4 regions of the Streptosporangium sp. NPDC051023 genome follow, and region 4 is predicted to be linked to each of the others. Evidence: predicted binding sites of a transcription regulator. Region 4 holds the regulator's gene; each other region holds the start of a gene.
What was found. Region 4 encodes HrcA, which represses chaperone genes, less so after heat shock. Its sites were predicted from a motif close to TTGGCACTCTCNNNNNGAGAGTGCCAA; they were not measured.

Region 1 (4,852 bases), on a different contig from region 4:
TACCGGAAAACGCAAACGGCTCACATCCCTGTGGGGATGCGAGCCGTGCGGGCCGACGAAGATCAGTGACCGTGGCCGTGACCGTGGCCGTGACCGCCCGCGGCAGCCGGGGCCTCCTCCTCGGGCTTGTCCACCACGAGAGCCTCGGTCGTCAGCAGCATGCCGGCGATGGAGGCCGCGTTCTGGACGGCCGAGCGGGTGACCTTGACCGGGTCGATGACGCCCTGGGCGACCAGGTCGCCGTACTCACCGGTGGCGGCGTTGAGGCCCTGGCCGACGGGGAGCTCGGCGACCTTGGTGGTCACGACGTAGCCCTCGAGGCCGGCGTTCTCCGCGATCCAGCGGGCGGGCTCGATGAGCGCCTTGCGGACCACGGAGACACCCGTCGCCTCGTCGCCGGACAGGCCCAGGTCGTCCAGGACCTTGGAGACGTGGATGAGCGCGGAGCCACCGCCGGAGACGATGCCCTCCTCGATCGCGGCGCGCGTCGCAGAGATGGCGTCCTCGAGACGGTGCTTCTTCTCCTTGAGCTCGACCTCGGTGGCCGCGCCGACCCGCAGCACGCAGACGCCGCCGGACAGCTTCGCCAGACGCTCCTGGAGCTTCTCGCGGTCCCAGTCGGAGTCGGACTGCTCGACGGCGAGCTTGATCTCCTTGACGCGGTCGGCGATCGCCTGCGCGTCACCGGCACCGTCCACGATCGTGGTGTTGTCCTTGGTGATCACGACGCGGCGGGCGGTGCCGAGCACCTCGAGGCCGACGTGCTCCAGCTTGAGGCCGACCTCCTCGCTGACGACCTCGCCACCGGTGAGGATGGCGATGTCCTGCAGCATGGCCTTGCGGCGGTCACCGAAGCCGGGGGCCTTGACCGCGACCGAGGTGAAGGTGCCGCGGATCTTGTTGGTGACCAGGACGGCGAGAGCCTCACCCTCGACGTCCTCGGCGATGACGAGCAGCGCCTTCTTGGTCTGCGCGACCTTCTCGAGCAGCGGCAGGAAGTCCGCGACCGAGGAGATCTTGTTCTGGTTGATCAGGATGTAGGGGTCCTCCAGGACCGCCTCCATGCGCTCCTGGTCGGTCACCATGTAGGGCGAGAGGTAGCCCTTGTCGAACTGGAGGCCCTCGGTGAACTCCAGCTCGAGGCCCATGGTGTTGGACTCCTCGACGGTGATGACACCGTCCTTGCCCACCTTGTCGAACGCCTCGGCGATCAGGTCGCCGATCTTGGCGTCCTGCGCGGAGATCGTCGCCACGTGGGCGATCTCCTTCTTGTCCTCGACCGGCCTGGCGGCCTCGATCAGCTTGTCGCTGACGGCCTTGGCGGCGAGGTCGATGCCGCGCTTGAGGGAGAGCGGCTGGGCACCCGCCGCGACGTTGCGCAGACCCTCGCGGACCATCGCCTGGGCGAGGACGGTCGCGGTGGTCGTGCCGTCACCGGCGACGTCGTTGGTCTTGGTCGCGACTTCCTTGGCGAGCTGGGCGCCGAGGTTCTCGTACGGCCTGTCCAGCTCGACCTCACGGGCGATGGTGACACCGTCGTTGGTGATGGTCGGGGCACCGAACTTCTTGTCGATGACGACGTTGCGGCCACGCGGGCCGAGGGTCACCTTGACCGCGTCGGCGAGGGCGTTGACACCACGCTCAAGAGCGCGGCGGGCATCCTCTTCGAACGCCAGGATCTTCGGCATGCTAGTCCTCTCTGAAAGTACGTCGGCGCACAAAGCCCCGGGCGCTCTCGCGACCCGGGGCTCGATGCGTCATCTTTGTGAAGCGTGGATTACTTCTCGATGATGGCGAGCACGTCGCGAGCGGAGAGCACGAGGTACTCCTCGCCGCCGTACTTCACCTCGGTGCCGCCGTACTTGCTGTAGAGGACGACGTCGCCCTCCTTGACGTCGAGCGGGATGCGCTTGTCGCCGTCCTCGTCCCAGTTGCCGGGGCCAACCGCGAGGACCTTGCCCTCCTGCGGCTTCTCCTTGGCGGTGTCCGGGATGACGAGACCGGAAGCAGTCGTCTGCTCGGCCTCGAGCGGCTGGACCACAATGCGGTCGCCGAGCGGCTTAACGGGAACCTTGGTGGCGGTCGTCACGTCGGACCTCCCCTTCAGATTTGAATGATCTAGAAGAGGCGACCAGCGGTCTGCCGTCGCGGGTGTCAGACCTGCCTCGTCGCATGTATCTGGCACTCTCACCGGGAGAGTGCCAATACGGAACAGTATGCAAGGAGGCCTTGACAGTCAACACGAACCGCTCCTGTGCGCCGTACGCGAAACGTCAAACCCTTCGCCGCCGGGCGGCCGGCAGACTCCTGACGCGTTCGACTTCGCTCTCGTAGAGCCCCCTGGAGCGTCGCAGGAAGTCCAGCACGATCCGCAACTCGGCGTCGGTGTAGCCCGCGGTCATGCGCCCTCCCTGCTCGACGATGGGCCCGTAAAGCTCCGCGGCCCGCTCCAGGGTCTCCGTCGTGGCACGCACGACGACCTTGCGCCGGTCCCCCGGATCGGGAGAGCGCGTCAGATATCCCGCCCTCTCGAGACGGTCGAGCATCGCGGTCACGCTGCCCGTCGTGAGTCCCAGCTCGCCCCCCAGAACGCTCGGCGTGACGGCCTCGCGCCGGATCAGGACCTCAAGGCAGCGCAGGTCGGTCCTGTTCACCCCGAGGCAGACGGCGACCGCCTCGTCGAAGGCGTCAACGGCTGCCTGCCCCGCCTGGACCTCCGCCCCCAGCACGGCCCTGAGATCTTCCTCACCGCCGCCCCCGTCCCGCGCCGTCCAGAAATCACCAGAATTTTCCCTTGACATTCAAGTCTCTTCACAATCAAGCTAAATATGTCTCGAACATCAAGATACAAGACGTTCGAGGAATCCGTACAGCACGACCAGCGAGATCTCCGTGAACCCTTCCCAGCGGGAGCTCCCATGTCCTCTCTGCACGTGATCGTCATCGGCGCCGGCACCGGCGGGATGTGCCTGGCTCACGGCCTGCGGCGCGCCGGGATCTCGGTCGCCGTCTACGAGCGCCACCGCACCCGCGCCGACGGCGTGTACGGCTACCGCGTCGGCATCGACCCGACCGGCAACCACGCGCTGAAGGAGTGCCTGCCGCAGGAGCTGTTCGACATCTACACCGCCACCTGCGCGAGGGCGCCCGCCTACCTCAACGTGCTGACGGAGAGACGCAAGACGATCGCGTCCTTCCCGCTGCCCGAAAACCACGACCCCGTCGACAGCGAGCGTTCCGTCTCCAGGATGACCCTGCGCCAGGTGCTGCTCACCGGGATGGAGGACGTCGTGCACTTCGGCAAGGCTTTCACCCACTACGAGCGCAACGGCGACGGCACCGTAACCGCCTTCTTCGCCGACGGCACCTCGGCGACCGGCGACCTGCTCGTCGCCGCGGACGGCACCGGCTCCAGGGTTCGCAAGCAGTACCTGCCGCACGCGGAGGTCAAGGACACCGGGGTGATCGCGATCTCCGCCAAGGTCGAGGTGACCCCGAGGACCAGGGCGCTGCTACCCGACGAGGTCTTCAACGGGATCTCCCTGACCTTCGCGCCGAAGGGCCAGTTCTGCATCTGGCACGTCATGGAGTTCAAGTGGGACCGCGACGGCACGGTCAAACACGGCATCGGCGGCAACGACGCCGAGCTGATCGGGCGGTGGCCCGGTCTGCTGTACGACAACACCCGCGACTACATCAACTGGGGCTTCTCCGCCTCGGCCGACAAGTTCCCGCCCGATGTGATGGACCTGCGCGGCGAGGAGCTCAGGCGGGTCGTCCTGGACATGACGCCCACCTGGCACCCGGACATGCGGGAGCTGTTCGAGGCCGCCGACCCCGGAAGCTGCTTCCCGATCGCCATCCGCACCTCGGTGCCGATCGCCCCCTGGAAGAGCACCAACGTCACCCTGCTCGGCGACGCCGTCCACACCATGACGCCCGGCCACGGTGTCGGCGCCAACACCGCCCTGCGCGACGCGATGCTCCTGCGCAGGCACCTCGTCGCCGTCCGCGACGGCGCCAGATCGCTGCTCGACGCCGTCGGCGCCTACGAGGCCGAGATGATCCCGTACGGCTTCGCCCGCGTCGCCGACTCCCTCGCCCAGAACGGCACCAACGGCGCCGACCCCCTGCACAGGCCCTTCGTCGGCCGCGCGGTCCTGGCGGCGAACCGGACGTTCTTCCGCGCGACGAACCACATCCCCGCGCTGCGCAGGAAGTTCCTCGACGACCTCACGGCCTACCGCGCGGCGGACGCGTGACCCCGCCCCCGCCCCGCGGTTCCGGACGAACTCCCGCGCTTTCCCGCGACATCGGGCCCCGGTTCGGGGAACATACGACTTCGGGGAACATACGAGGGAGACGAGCGAGCACCGAGGAGAACGTAACCGATGACCACACACGGTGACGGGAAAGACACTACGGTGGGCGACGTGACCAGCACGATGAGCGAGGAAACGAGCACGCTGCGCGAGGCCGGCGACCCGCTCGCCAACTGGCCCTATCCGCCGCCTGGCGGATGGACGGCCGGCGACCTCGACCGGCTTCCCCAGGAAGGCCCACACGGCGAGCCGGACTTCTTCAAGCACGTCGAACTCGTCGATGGAGCCCTAATCTTCATGTCCCCCCAGAAGCGCTTTCACGAGTACGTCCTGTACGGCCTGCGTACCAGCCTCAACGCACAGGCGCCCGATCACCTGAAGGCCGTGACGCAGATGGACCTTGTGCTCGGCCCACGGCAACGGCCGTGTCCGGACGTTCTGATGATCGACAGCGAGGTGGCGAAAGACAGGTCCCGCACCGCCTACAACCCCGACGAGGTGCAACTCGTCATAGAGGTCGTCTCACCCGA
Region 2 (4,852 bases), on a different contig from region 4:
CTCCCACTGGGCCTCCCGCGAAGCCCTCCGGCGCGCCGCCCGCCGCCGCCGCGAACTTCGGCGCCGCGGCCGGAGGCGCTCCGGGGGCGCTCATGGGGGCGGGCGAGGCCATCCCGGTCAGCATCATCGGCGCCGCAACGACCGGGTTCTCCCAGCCGCTCGGCAGCTCGACCGGCTGGATCACGCGGTGCCCCGGGCCGCCCTCGGCGACCACCCGGCTGTCGACCGCGACGAACGCGGTGAACCGGCAGAGCACACCGTGCCTGAGCGAGACCTCGACGATCTCCGCCTCCAGCGAGCGGTCGCCCGCGGCGTAGCGGTCCTCCAGCGTCCGAAGCCGGGCCCGCGCCCAGATCGCCCGCACCGCCGGGTTCTCCACCCGCGTTCCGGCGATCCGCCGCTCCCACGGCTGCCCCGTCGAGTCCAGCCCTCGTACGGCCAGCGCCCCGCCACAAACCCCCCGGTACCGTCCCTGGACGGTGAGCGGAACGTCCGGGTAGATCGAGCCGAGACGGCTGACGGTCCCGGGGACCAGGTCGAGCCCGTCCGCCTTCAGGGACAGGTCGGTGACCAGGGGGGAGCCGATCCTGCGGTGGATGTGCTCCATCGCCTCGTCGAGCCTGTCCTCCGACTCGACCAGCTCGCACCGGCCCGCGCCCAGCCCGGCCAGCCTGCCGAGGAACCCGGCGTTGACCGCCCTGTCGATGCCGACCGTGTGCACCCGTACCCCGGCGAGCCGCGCGCCGAGCCGCTCCAGGATCTGGTCCTCGTTGCCGACCTGGCCGTCCGTGACGAGCACCAGGACGCGGTCCCTGACACTGTCGGCGTCGTCGGTGGAGCCGCCGAGCAGCGTGACGGCCCGCTCCAGCGGGTCCAGCATCTCGGTGCCGCCGCGCGCCTCGAGGCGGGCCAGATGCTCGACCGCGCGGTAGCGGTTGCGGTCGGACGCCTCGGACAGTCCCTCACCGAGCCCCTCAGGGTGCTCGACCACGGTGTCGAAGGAGAGCACGGCGAACCGGTCGCCGCCGACCAGCGTGTCGACGATGCGGGCCGCCGCGCGCCTGGCGGCGACCATCTTCCAGCCGGTCATGCTGCCCGAGCGGTCCAGCACCAGCACGACGTCCTTCGCCCTGGCCGTGGCCTCCGCCGGGCCGGGGACGACGGTCAGCGTGAACGTTCCCTCCGGCTCCCGCCCGTCGGACTCCTCGTCGGGGACCAGGGTCAGCGAGGTCGAGGCGTCGAAGGACAGGCGCAGGATGAAGTCCCGGTCGAGACGCTCGCCCGGCTGCAGCCGTACGGTGTTCCCCTCCTCCCGCACCACGTGCAGGCTGGAGCGGACCTCGCGCAGCTCGAGCCCGGCGGGGTCGACGGAGACCGCCAGCGAAAGGCGCACCGGGCTGGGGAAGCCGGGCAGCAGCACCGGGGGAGTGATCCGGGAGGCGTCGGGCACCGCGTCGGTGTCCGCGGCCCAGCCGTCGCCCGCCTGCTCGCCGTCGAGCGGGGTGCCGGGGATGTAGCGGGGGGCCACGACCAGCGGGAAGCGGAAGGTCGCGGCGCCGTCCTCGTAGGGGAGCGGCTGGTTGAGCGTGAGATGTACGGTGACCCGCTCGCCGGGCACGATGTTGCCGACCCTGATGGTGAAGACGTCGGGGCGGTCCTCCTCGGCGATCGCCGCCCGCCTGCCCTCCGAGATCGCCTGGTCGTAGTCGGCCCTGGCCTGCCCGCGTTCCTTGAGGACGCCCTCGACGACCCGCCCGTCCGCCTCCATCCTGAAGGAGGTGACGGCGGCACGGTCGGGCAGCGGGAAGACGTAGGTCGCCTCGAGCGCCACGTCGTGCGGGTTGCGGAACCCCTGGACGACCTCGACCCCGGCGACGAGGCCGGAGACGTCGGCGGTCACGTCCACGCTCTCCAGCGGCAGGTTGCCGCGCTCGGTGACGAGTGCCCCCAGCCCGGCGTCCGGGACCGGCTCGCACTCCTCGGGGCGTAGCGTCGTGATCTCGGTGATCATGGCTGGTTCCCTTCCTGGTCCTGCGGGTCTCTGGGGACGAGGTCGTGTTCGCGGAGGACCGCGAGGAGCGCCTGCGCGGCGGCGCCGATCTCGGCGAGTTCTCCGGCTGACGGCGTACGGCCGCCGCCGTCGAGCAGCAGCGTCACCCCGGGCGCCAGCCGTACGCCGTGGACGACGACGGCAGCCGGGACGGACGGCGCGGAAGATGCGGGTGGCGCGGGCGGTGGCATGGGCGGCGCGGATGACATGGCCGACGGGGCCGGTGGTCGAGGCCGGGAGGCCGGGGCGCCGGGCTGTCGTGTCGGGCCCGGCCCTGGTGTCTCCGCCGCCGCGAGCGGTTCGGCCCAGAACCTGGGGCGCGAGGCCCGGGGGGCGGCTCTCTCCGGCCGTCCGTTCCCTTCGGCGGGGTCGCGGAGATCGGCGATCGACTCCAGGGTCTGGTCGGTCGCCCCGGTCAGCTCGGCCTGGATCTCGGCGATGGTCAGGCCCTCGGCCTGGCGGCGCTTGACGGCGATGAGCTGCAGCAGGTGGCGCCTGCCGTACAGGGCGACGCGGCCCCTGCGGGCCGACGGCGGGTCCAGCAGGCCGATCGTGGCATACCACCGGATGAGGCGCTCGTTGGGCACGTCCCTGACCCGCCCGTTGAGCTGGGCGGTCGGGGACAACGCCGCGGAGGCCCGCTCCGCCAGTTCGCCGATGGTCCACTCCATGTCTTCGATAGTGACACTGTCACAGTGACACTGTCAACATAAGGAGAGGATAGCTGGGTAGGGACGATTCAGGACAAATAGGAAATCGATCCTGAAAAAGGGGAGGACACCATATGTCCGCGATCACCAGTCCGCTCAAGGGTGATGACAAGAAGGTCGTCACCACCGCTCTCCAGGGAGCGCTCGTCGACCTCCTCGAGCTCTCACTTCTGGGCAAGCAGGCCCACTGGAACGTGATCGGCCACAACTTCCGCTCACTGCACCTGCAGCTCGACGAGATCGTCGCGGCGGCCAGGCTGCACGCCGACACCGTCGCAGAACGGGCGGTCGCCCTCGGGGCCAACCCCGACGGGCGGGCGACCACGCTCTCGAAGACCAGTGAGGTGCCGGAGGTGGAGGCGGGCTACCTCAACGACGGCAAGGTCGTCGCCGCCATGACGGACATCCTCGGATCCGTCATCCGCCGGATGCGCGAGCGCATTGGGGCCACGGAAAAGCCCGACCCGGTGACCCAGGACATCCTCATCGAGATCACCCAGGACCTGGAGAAGTACCACTGGATGGTGGAGGCCCAGCGCTAGATCGTCCCCACCACAGGAAGGCGCTCCGCCCACCAGGGCGGGGCGCCTTCTCCGCATGATCCGGCCGGGTTTCTCCGAGCGTCTGCGAGCTGAGCACCCCGGCCGCGGACGATCCGTCGACCTGTCAATCCTCCTCGCGTTCGTCATCTCCGGCTTGGGGGTGGGTGACGGGTGTGATCCACTCTTGCGGTGAGCGCTGTCCTTGGGAGTCTGATCGCCGTCCTCGGGACCCTGCTGGGGTCCTTGAGCACCTACCTGTTCCAGCAGCGGACCGCCGCGCGCGCCGAGAGGGTCGCGCGTGAGGAGCGGCTGCGCCAGGAACGCCTGACCGCCTACAGCGAGTTCGCCGCCGCGGTGAGCGAGCTCAAGCGCGCCGTCGTGACCGCGTGGCTGCGGCGTTCGGACCAGGCCGGGCTCGCCCAGGCGCTCGCCGAGGCCGATCGTCTGGGGGCCCTGGCCGAAGCCGCGCGGTTCCGGCTGCTGCTGGTCTCCGGGCAGCCCGAACCCCTTGCCGATGCCGCGTTCGCGCATATGGACGCGCTGCGCGACGCGACCGACCGGGCCGAACTCAAGACCCGCGAGGCGGAGTTCGAAGCCGCGGTCGCGGCGTTCGTCACGGCCGCCGCCAAAAGCCTCGTCCCCGTTCAGCGGGTCACACCGTAGCCTGGCTCGCGTCAGCCCGCGGTCTGTCCGGCCCGTGTCACCGTGCCCCGGCCATCGGTGCCGTTGGGCTGAGCGGTACCGCCGCGGCGGTACCGCTCAGACATGGTCAGCCGGTGGCGCAGGTCTCTCCGTTGAGGCCGAAGCTCACGGGAGCGGGCAGGGAGCCGCTGTAGGAGGCGGTGAACCCGACCTGGGTCGCCGAGCCTGCGGGGATGACCTTGTTCCACTGCCTGTTCGTGCCGGTGAGCCGTGAGCCGGTCTGGGTCCAGTCCGCGGACCAGCCCGAGGTGAGGCGTACGGCCGACGCCGGGTAGTCGACCGTCAGCGTCCAGCCGTCGATCGCGGTCGTGCCGGTGTTGCGCACGGTGATCTCCGCGTTCAGGCTCGAACTCCACGTCGCCGCGCGGTAGGAAACCGTGCACGATGGGCGGGTCGTCGGCGACGGGCTCGGGGAGGGGAGTCCTTCCCTGGCGAGGGCGGACAGCGGGTCGGACGGCACGCTGAGGTTGTCGGCGGCGTCCCTGGCGACCACGACGTAGGTGTAGCGCTGCCCGGTGACCAGGCCGGGTTCGGCGAAGTTCAGGACCCCGGAAGAGGGGATCGTGCCGACCTTGGTGTAGGTCGTCGCGGTCTCGCGGTAGACGTCGTACGCCGTCACCGCCACGTTGTCACTCGACGGCTGCCAGCAGAACGTGACGCCCCGGTAGTCCTGCAGACAGGCGTCGCGCAGGCCGGTCGGCTTGGACGGAGGCACGTGGTCGCCCGGGAGCGGGCTCGGTGAGGCGGTCGGGGTCATCCCGGTCACGGCGGACACCGTGATCAGGCTGGAGGGCGGGCTGACGTTTCCCGCCGCGTCCCTGGCCACGACGTACATCGTGTACAGGCGG
Region 3 (4,852 bases), on a different contig from region 4:
CGCAGGACGCGGCCGGTTTCGACGGGGTTCTGATCAGTCCGGGGCCGGGCAGCCCCGAGGACGCCGGGGTGAGCGTCCCGCTCGTCGGCTACTGCGAGGCGCATGACCTGCCGCTGCTCGGCGTCTGCCTCGGCCACCAGGCCATCGCGGTCGCCCACGGGGCCACCGTGGCGCGGGCTCCCGAGCTGATGCACGGCCGTACCAGCCTGATCATCCATGACGGGCGCGGTGTCTTTGCCGGGGTGCCGTCCCCGGTGACCATGACGCGCTACCACTCGCTGGCCGTCGTGCCCGGGACGGTCCCGGAGACCCTCGAGGTGACCGCGACCACCGGTGATGGCGTGATCATGGGACTGCGCCACCGCGCCGCGCGTGTTGAGGGCGTGCAATTCCATCCCGAGTCGGTGATCTCCGAACACGGCCATCTGCTGCTCGGAAACTGGCTCGCCGGGATCCTGTAACACGTCGTTCGTGCTGAACGACTAACCAGTGAGCCCTTCCGCCATCGCCCCCGAGTGGCGGAAGGGCTCTTTTTCGTCCGTACCCCGTCCGGCTCGGGCCGGGTAGGACCACACGATGGTGTGGCGGCCCTAGAAGTCCATGTCGCCGCCACCCGGCATGGCCGGAACGGCTGAGGCCCTCTCGGGCTTCTCAGCGATGACGGCCTCGGTGGTGAGAAACAGCGCCGCGATGGAGGCGGCGTTCCGCAGCGCGGAGCGCGTCACCTTGGCCGGGTCGATGATGCCCGAGTCGAACATGTTGACGTACTCGCCGGTGGCGGCGTTGAGACCCTCGCCCGGGGGCAGGCCGCGGACCCGCTCGACCACGACGCCACCCTCGAGGCCGGCGTTGACCGCGATCTGCTTCAGCGGCTCCTCAAGGGCCTTCCTCACGATCGCGGCACCGGTGGCCTCGTCGCCCGCCAGCTCGAGCTTGCCGAAGGCCTTGGCGCCGGCCTGCAGCAGCGCGACACCACCGCCGGGCACGACGCCCTCCTCGACGGCTGCCTTGGCGTTGCGGACGGCGTCCTCGATGCGGTGCTTGCGCTCCTTGAGCTCGACCTCGGTCGCGGCGCCCGCCTTGATGACGGCCACGCCGCCGGCCAGCTTGGCCAGGCGCTCCTGGAGCTTCTCGCGGTCGTAGTCGGAGTCGGTGCGCTCGATCTCGGCGCGGATCTCGTTGACCCGGCCCGCGATCTGGCCCGCGTCACCGGCGCCGTCCACGACGGTGGTCTCGTCCTTGGTCACGACGACCTTGCGGGCACGGCCCAGCAGATCGAGGGTGGCGGTCTCGAGTTTGAGGCCGACCTCCTCGGCGATGACCTGGCCACCGGTCAGGATGGCGATATCGCCCAGCATGGCCCTGCGGCGGTCGCCGAAGCCCGGGGCCTTCACCGCGACCGACCGGAAGACGCCCTTCATCTTGTTGACGATCAGGGTGGCCAGGGCCTCGCCCTCGACGTCCTCGGCGATGACCAGCAGCGGCTTGCCTGCCTGGACGACCTTGTCGAGCAGGGGCACCACGTCCCTGTTGGCGGAGACCTTGCCGCTCACGATCAGGACGTATGGATCGTCCAGGACCGCTTCGAGCCGGTCGGAGTCGGTAATGAAGAGCGGGGCGATATACCCCTTGTCGAAGCGCATGCCCTCGGTGAGTTCGAGCTCCAGGCCGAAGGCGTTGCTCTCCTCGACGGTGATGACACCTTCCCTGCCGACCTTGTCCATCGCCTCGGCGATGAGCGCGCCGATCTCCGGGTCGGCGGCGGAGATGGAAGCGGTCGAGGCGATCTGCGCCTTCGTCTCCACGTCCCTGGCCAGCGCGGACAACTCCTCACTGACCCGTTCGACGGCGGCCTCGATGCCCCTCTTGAGGGACATCGGGTTGGCGCCCGCGGCGACGTTGCGCAGGCCCTCGCGGACCAGCGCCTGGGCCAGCACGGTGGCGGTCGTGGTGCCGTCACCCGCGACGTCGTCGGTCTTCTTGGCGACTTCCTTGACGAGCTCGGCCCCGATCTTCTCCCACGGGTCCTCGAGCTCGATCTCCTTGGCGATGGAGACACCGTCGTTGGTGATCGTGGGGGCGCCCCACTTCTTCTCCAGAACGACGTTACGGCCCCTGGGGCCGAGGGTCACCTTGACGGCGTCCGCGAGCTGGTTCATGCCGCGCTCGAGACCACGCCGGGCGTCCTCGTCGAACACGATCATTTTCGAGGCCATTACTGCTCCTGCTCTTGAAGGGGGCTTCGGGACGGCGCCCGCGACGGACGGTCCGCCGGTAGGTGAACCACCTGTCGGCGGACCTCGCCGTCCCGGCATACGCCCTGCGGTTGGCACTCTCCGGGTGTGAGTGCCAGGCGTCCCTCGCACTCTACCCACAACTTGCGTGACACGCATATAGTGCGCGGTGCGTACATAGTGCGTGATGCGTAGCATCGGATAGAGTTGACCCATGAACGACGACGCCATGGATCTCCGGGCGCGCAACAGACAGGCCACCCGAGAGGCGATCGGTCACGCCGCGCTGCGCCTGGCCATCGAGCAGGGCCCCAACGGGCTGGCCCTGGTGCGCGTCCACGACATCGCCACGGCCGCGGGTGTCTCGTCCCGGACCTACAACAACTACTTCTCCAGCAGGGCGGAGGCGATCTGCGCCCTGCAGGCCGACCAGTCCAGGAGTGTGGGGGAGACGCTGCGTTCCCGGCCCGCCGACGAGCCGCTCGACCAGGCCGTCATCGCGGCCGTGATCGAGCTTTACACCAACCCCGAGCCCGACAGGGCGGGTCTGAGCATGATCATGTCGACGCCTGAGCTTGAGGGGGAGGCGCTGAGGGCGTTCACCATGGCGGAGGGCCCGCTCGCCGAGGCGATCGCGGCACGCACCGGCACCGACGCAGGACGCGACCTGTTCCCCACCGTCACGGCCGCCGCGGTGGCCGGCGCCATCCGCGTGGCGGGACGGCACTGGCTCACGCCCGGTAACACCGCGCCCTTCGCCACCATCCTGCGCAGCGCCCTGTCCTGCGTCGTTCCCGCCGCGCCACCAAACCAGACGCCCCCGTGAGCTAGGGCACAGAACGGGTGAGGACCCCCGCCGGGCGGCGGGGGTCCTCACATTTTCCAGGTCTCGGACCGCGGAGAGGCCCGGGTGCTCCTCGGGCCCGGGAAGCCGTCGAGGGCTTCCCGGGAGCCGAAGGCTCAGCCCAGTTCGCCTCCGTCGCCGGGCGGGGTGTCGAAGATCGACCCGTCGTCGGTCTCCGTCGGCTCCGGCTCCGGCTGCTGGGGATCATCGGTCGGCTGCTCGGTCGGATACGTGGGCTGCTCGGTCGGCTGCGGGGCCTGCCCGCTGGAGACGATCAGCGTGATCGTGGTGCCGGGGGTGAGCTTGGCGCCGGGCTCGGGAGCCTGGCTGAGAACGGTGCCCTCGGGCAGGTCGCTCTCCTGCTTGACCACCTTGACCTTGAAGCCCGCCTCCCTGAGCATCCTGGTGGCGTCCTCGACCGTGAGGTTGGCCACACCCGGCACCTCGACGGCCTCCTTGGGAACGTAGATCCGGACCGTGCTCTCCTTGGCCGCCTTCTTGCCCGCCTCGGGGTCGGTCTGGAACACCTTGCCCTGCGGACGGCTGGACACCTTGGTCTGCACGCTCACCTTGAAGCCCTTGGCCTCGAGCGCGGAGGTCGCCTCCTCGACGGTCATGTCGAGCACGTTGGGCACCTCGACCTTCTCGATGCCCTTGGAGACCTTCAGAGTGACCACGCTGTTCTTCGCCACCTCGGTGTCGGCGGCCGGGTCGGTGTCGATGACCGTGTCCTTCGGCAGCTTTTCGTCGAACACCTCCTCGACCTTGACCTGCAGCCCGAGATCGGTCAGCGTCTTGCTCGCCGTCTGGACGGTCTGCGTGGCCAGCGTCGGGATCTTCACCTTGCCCGTGGCCGAGCTGCCGCCGGGCGCGCTCAGGAACATGTAGCCGACGCCGATGAAGGCGCCGATGATCAGCAGCGGGACCAGGATCCACGCCGCCGTCTTGACCGCGGTGTTGCCGCTGCTCTGCTGGCGGCGTCGGCCGCGCTCGCCCCGCCCACCCTCCTGCGTGCCGTACTCGTAGGCGGGGACGGCGGTTGTGCGCTGCGTCGCGGGCCCGCCGGGAGCGGGGGGCTGCTGCTGCATGGTGCGGGTGGCCGAGCCGTAGTTGTTGGCCAGGGCCATCGTCTGGGCATCCGTCGGCATGCCCGACATCGCACGCTGGATGTCGGCGCGCATCTCCGCCGCGCTCTGGTAGCGCTGCGCCGGGTCCTTTGCCATCGACTTCAGCACGATGGCGTCGGCCCACGCGGGGATGTCGGGGTCGATCTGCGACGGCGGGATCGGGTCCTCGCGCACGTGCTGGTAGGCGATCGCGACGGGGGAGTCACCGGTGAACGGCGGCTGCCCGGTCAGCAGCTCGTACAGCACGCAGCCGGTGGAGTAGATGTCGCTGCGGGCGTCGACCCGCTCACCCCTGGCCTGCTCCGGCGACAGGTACTGCGCGGTGCCGATGACCTGCGCGGTCTGCGTCATGGTCGCGGCGGAGTCAGCCATCGCGCGGGCGATGCCGAAGTCCATGACCTTGACGTCGCCGTTACGGGTGATCATGATATTCGCCGGCTTGATGTCCCGGTGAACGATGCCGCCGCGGTGGCTGTAGTCCAGCGCCCGCAGGATTCCGTCGACCAGCTCGGCCGCGCGCTCGGGCAGCAGCCGCCGGTCGGCACGCAGCAGGTCGCGCAGCGTGCGGCCGTCGACGTACTCCATCACGATGTACGGCACCGGCGCACCGTCCGTCACGTCCTCGCCCGTGTCGTAGACCGCGACGA
Region 4 (4,852 bases):
TCTGGAGTGTCGCTCATGGCCCCTCCTGACGGGGTACGGGGTCAGCCATCCTCGCCGGGAGCGGTCACGAAGTCGATCAGCTCCTCGACCGGGCCGAGGAGCTCCGGCTCCAGATCCGTGTAGGTGGCGACCGATCCGAGAACGCGGCGCCACGCGTCGCCGGGCTCCAGATTCCAGCCCAGGGCGGCGATGACACCCTCTTTCCAGGGTACGCCGCGCGGTACGGCGGGCCAGGCGGGAATTCTCAGCGCGGACGGCTTGACCGCCTGCCAGACGTCCACGAACGGGTGCCCGACGATCAGCACGTGGGGTGAGGAGACCTGGGCCGCGATCCTGCTCTCCTTGGACCCCTCGATCAGGTGGTCGACGAGCACGCCGAGGCGGCGCTCCGGGCCGGGCTCGAACTCCTCGACGATCGAGGGCAGGTGGTCGACGCCTTCGAGGTACTCCACGACCACGCCCTCGACGCGCAGGTCGTGTCCCCAGACCTTCTCGACCAGCGCGGCGTCGTGCACGCCCTCCACGTAGATGCGGCTCTCCCTGGCGACCCTGGCCCGCAGGCCCTCGACCGCGATGGACCCCGAGGCGGAGCGCCTCGGGGTCCGCAGCGCGGTGGCGGGACGCACCAGCGTCACCGTCTTGCCCTCGAGGAGGAACGCGGCGGGTTCGAGCGGGAACAACCGCCGTCGCCCGAACCGGTCCTCCAGCGTGACGGCCTCCTTGTCGCAGGCGACCACGGCGCCGCAGAAGCCGCTGTCCGCGTCCTCGACGACCAGGTCGAGCTCCGCGGGAACCTGAGGGATCTTCCCCTTCAGGGGGCGCCGCCAGTTTCCCGCCAGCACGTCACGCTCATACATAACCGACCGCCAACCCTCTCTCGCCGGGGATCAAGTGGACGGTAGCAAAAGCCGCCGTCACCTGCCGTACGGTCCGGGCTGTCCCCACTGGGCCGCCGCGGCGGCGGCCTGGCGCTTGCGGGCGCCGCTCCGCCTGACCAGCACGACGATCGTGACGATCACGGCCAGCAGGAAGCCGAAGCTCGGCACCCCGATCAGCACGAGCGCGCCGCCGACCACCGAGTTCGCGGCGATCTCCTTGCCCACGCCGAACTTGGCGTCCGCGTTGTCGGAGGTGGTGCAGGTGATCGGGTAGTCGCCGGCCTTGTCGACCCCGATCCGCAGGGCCAGCTCCCACAACTGCCCGTTCGCGGTGACGGTCTGCTGTATGCCCGGCTGCTGGAGCTTGACGCTCCCCGGGTCGCCCTCGATCTGGCACTCGAAGTTGGTGCCCTTCGCGGCGGCGACGTAGATGGCGGGCTTGTCCGCCGGGTCGAGGCTGACCGTCGTCTTCTCGCCGGGGCCGAACGAGCTGGCGGGGGCGGCGTCGGTGATCGCGCTGAAGATGCCGCCCGCGAAGCCGCCGATGCCAATGATCACGCTGAGCACGAAGACGAGCCACGCGCCGACGATCCAGCCGACACTCGGCTTCACCTTCACCTTCGGCGGCGGGCCCTGATGAGGGGCGCCGTAGCCGGGAGGCGGATAGCCGTAGGTCGGGCCGCCCTGCTGCTGGTAGGGCTGTTGCTGCTGGTAGGGCTGACCGTATGGCTGCTGGGGGGCGCCGTGACCGGGGACGTGCGCGGCGCCGTCACCCGAGGGGGATCCGAAATCATTGGACATATACCGGATTGTGGCGCTTACCGCTTGGATAGCGATAGCAGCTGACTTGACAATGGCTTGCTTCCGTCATCGTGGTGCCGTGTTATCGCACCCCGCGGGCGGGAGCCGTACACTTGGCACTCGGGAACACAGAGTGCCAGACCTGACGTTTCCCGTCCGAGCGCAGGTAGGGAGGTGAGCACGTTGGTTGACGACCGCAAGCTGGCGGTCCTACGCGCCATCGTCGAGGACTACGTGTCCACCAACGAGCCGGTGGGTTCGAAGGCTCTCGCGGATCGGCACAACCTCGGTGTGTCGCCCGCGACCATCCGCAACGATATGGCGGTGCTGGAGGAGCAGGGCTACATCGCCCAGCCTCACACCAGCGCGGGCCGGGTGCCGACCGACAAGGGCTACCGGCTGTTCGTCGACCGTCTCTCACAGGTGAAGCCGCTGTCCAGCGCGGAGAAGAGGGCCATCGAGACCTTCCTCGCCGGCGCGGTCGACATCGACGACGTCGTCATGCGTACGGTGCGGCTGCTGGCACAGCTGACCCGGCAGGTCGCCGTGGTCCAGTACCCCACGATCACCAACTCCAAGGTCAGGCACGTCGAGCTGGTCCCCTTGAGCGAGCGCCGCCTGATGTTCGTGCTCATCACCAACACCGGGCGGGTCGAGCAGCGTGTGGTCGAGCTGCCCGACGTCGTCGACGAGAACCGCGTGGCGCACCTGCGCGCGGTCCTCAACGCGTGCCTGGACGGCTGTGGGCTGACCAACGTCCCCGACCTGGTCGCCGACCTGCCCGAACGACTCCCGGCGGAGGACCGGCCGCTCGCGGCCACGATCCTGTCGGTGCTGCTGGAGTCCCTTGTGGACCGGCATGATGAAAAGATCGTTTTCGCCGGGGCCGCCAACCTCGCGGGAGCCGACTTCACCGTCGGGCTCCGCGACGTGCTGGAGGCACTGGAGGAGCAGGTCGTGCTCATGCGACTGCTCGGCGAGACCTCGGACCTGTCGGCGCTGACGGTGCGGATCGGCTCGGAGAACCCCTATACCGGTCTCCAGGGCACGTCGATCGTCGTCGCCGGATACGGTTCCGGAGACAAGCAACTGGCCCGGCTCGGTGTGCTGGGTCCGACACGTATGGACTACCCGGTCACGATGGGCGCGGTGCGCGCGGTGGCACGCTACGTCAGCCAGATCCTGGCTGCATCTTAAGAGGTCAACTAAGTGGCTAAGAGCGACTACTACGGCACCCTAGGGGTGCGGCGCGACGCCAGTGCGGAAGAGATCAAGAAGGCTTACCGCCGCCTGGCCAGAGAACTGCATCCCGATGTGAACCCCGACCCTGAGACCCAGGAGCGGTTCAAGGACATCACGCAGGCCTACGAGGTGTTGTCCGACCCCAACAAGCGCCAGATGTACGACATGGGCGCCGATCCGTTCGCCTCGGCGGGCGCGGGCGCGGGGGGCTTCGGCGCGGGTTTCCCGTTCAGCGACATCATGGACGCCTTCTTCGGCGCCGCGGGCGGCGGGGGCGGCCGAGGTCCCCGCTCGCGTGCCCGCAGGGGCCGAAACGCCACCATCAGGGTGGAGCTCGACCTGAAAGAGTCCGCCTTCGGCACCACCCGCGAACTGGTCGTCGACACCGCGGTCCTCTGCGAGGTCTGCACCGGCTCCGGCGCGGCGCCGGGCACCCACCCCGACACCTGTGACCTCTGTCACGGACGCGGCGAGGTCTCCCAGGTCACCCGCTCCTTCCTCGGCCAGGTCATGACGTCCCGCCCGTGCCCCCAGTGCGGCGGGTTCGGCTCGATCATCCGCAACCCCTGCCAGGAGTGCTCCGGCGACGGCCGGGTCCGCACCCGGCGGACCATCAAGGTCCGCATCCCCGCGGGCGTCGAGGACGGCACCCACATCCAGCTCGCGGGCGAGGGTGAGATCGGCCCCGGCGGCGGCCCGCCGGGAGACCTGTTCCTGGAGATCGTCGAGCGCCCCCACGAGATCTTCGAGCGCCGCGGCGACGACCTGCACTGCACCGTGCAGATCCCGATGAGCGCGGCCGCGCTCGGCACGATCCTGTCGATGGAGACGCTCGACGGCACAGAGGAGCTGGACGTCCGTCCCGGCACCCAGTCCGGGCAGACCATCCCGCTCTATGGCAGGGGCGTCCAGCGCCTCAACGAGACCGGCAGAGGCGACCTGCTGATCCACGTCAACGTGGAGACGCCCTCCCGCCTCGACCCCGCCCAGGAGGAGCTCCTGCGCGAGCTGGCCAAGCTCCGCGGCGAGGAGCGTCCGCCGGGTAAGTTCGCTCCGGGGCAGCAGGGCTTCTTCTCCCGCCTGCGGGACGCCTTCAATGGCCGCTGACCCGGCGGCCGTTCGCGGGACCGTCCTCGGGGTCCTCCGGCACGCCGCCGAAGGCCGATGACGGTCCCGGTCTTCCTGGCCGAGCCCGGCGACCTGGCCCGGCCCGAGTTCACCTTCGGCGGCTCCGAGGGGCGCCACGCGGCGGCCGTACGGCGGCTGCGTGCCGGGGAGCGGCTCGATCTCACCGACGGCGCGGGGGCCGTGGCCGAGTGCGTGGTCCGTGACGCGGGCAAGGACTCGCTCCGCGTCGAGGTGCTGCGCCGCTACGAGGTGCCCCCGCCGCGTCTGCGCCTGGTCGTCGTGCAGGGGCTGCCCAAGGGCGACAGGGGCGAGCTGGCCGTGGAGATGATGACCGAGGCCGGGGTCGACGTGATCGTGCCCTGGTCCGCCTCCAGGTGCGTCACCCAATGGAAGGGCGAGCGGGCGGCCAAGTCGCTGGCCCGCTGGCGGTCCACGGCGCGGGAGGCGGCCAAGCAGGCTCGCCGCTTCCGGCTGCCCGAGGTGACCGAGCCCGCGACGACCTCCGGGGTCGCCGCGCTGCTGTCCGGGGCCGCGCTCGGCGTCGTGCTGCACGAGGAGGCGGCCTCGCCCCTCTCCACTCTCGCCCTTCCCTCCGACGGCGACATCGTCGTGGTCGTCGGGCCGGAGGGCGGTGTCGCCGAGGAGGAGATCGCCGCCTTCCGGGGGGCGGGAGCCGTACCCACGCTCCTCGGGCCGACGGTGCTGCGCACCTCGACGGCGGGTGTCGCGGCGGCGGCGGTGCTCCAGGCGCGCACGGGCCGCTGGTGAGCCCGGCCCGCTCCGTCCCCTGTGCCTGGGGGACA

Region 1: a site for HrcA is predicted at 2,179-2,205, ahead of groES (co-chaperone GroES). Genes of this name have one in related genera too.
Region 2: a site for HrcA is predicted at 2,732-2,758, ahead of AB0395_RS09205 (DNA starvation/stationary phase protection protein). Genes of this name have one in related genera too.
Region 3: a site for HrcA is predicted at 2,327-2,353, ahead of groL (chaperonin GroEL). Genes of this name have one in related genera too.

The regions. Positions count from the first base shown of each region.
Region 1 is NZ_JBFBCE010000020.1:85,076-89,927, forward strand. Features, by position in the region: gene groL (chaperonin GroEL) at 63-1,688, opposite strand; gene groES (co-chaperone GroES) at 1,778-2,089, opposite strand; gene AB0395_RS15795 (MarR family transcriptional regulator) at 2,274-2,801, opposite strand; gene AB0395_RS15800 (NAD(P)/FAD-dependent oxidoreductase) at 2,919-4,262, shown strand; gene AB0395_RS15805 (Uma2 family endonuclease) at 4,434-4,852, shown strand, end outside.
Region 2 is NZ_JBFBCE010000010.1:87,079-91,930, reverse strand. Features, by position in the region: gene AB0395_RS09215 (VIT domain-containing protein) at 1-2,011, opposite strand, end outside; gene AB0395_RS09210 (MerR family transcriptional regulator) at 2,008-2,721, opposite strand; gene AB0395_RS09205 (DNA starvation/stationary phase protection protein) at 2,835-3,302, shown strand; gene AB0395_RS09200 (hypothetical protein) at 3,492-3,965, shown strand; gene AB0395_RS09195 (cellulose binding domain-containing protein) at 4,072-4,852, opposite strand, start outside.
Region 3 is NZ_JBFBCE010000037.1:17,104-21,955, reverse strand. Features, by position in the region: gene AB0395_RS24250 (gamma-glutamyl-gamma-aminobutyrate hydrolase family protein) at 1-461, shown strand, start outside; gene groL (chaperonin GroEL) at 591-2,216, opposite strand; gene AB0395_RS24240 (TetR/AcrR family transcriptional regulator) at 2,449-3,060, shown strand; gene pknB (Stk1 family PASTA domain-containing Ser/Thr kinase) at 3,195-4,852, opposite strand, start outside.
Region 4 is NZ_JBFBCE010000021.1:84,846-89,697, forward strand. Features, by position in the region: gene AB0395_RS16375 (DUF4870 domain-containing protein) at 1-17, opposite strand, end outside; gene AB0395_RS16380 (DUF3097 domain-containing protein) at 42-857, opposite strand; gene AB0395_RS16385 (hypothetical protein) at 915-1,679, opposite strand; gene hrcA (heat-inducible transcriptional repressor HrcA) at 1,863-2,876, shown strand; gene dnaJ (molecular chaperone DnaJ) at 2,889-4,028, shown strand; gene AB0395_RS16400 (16S rRNA (uracil(1498)-N(3))-methyltransferase) at 4,086-4,817, shown strand.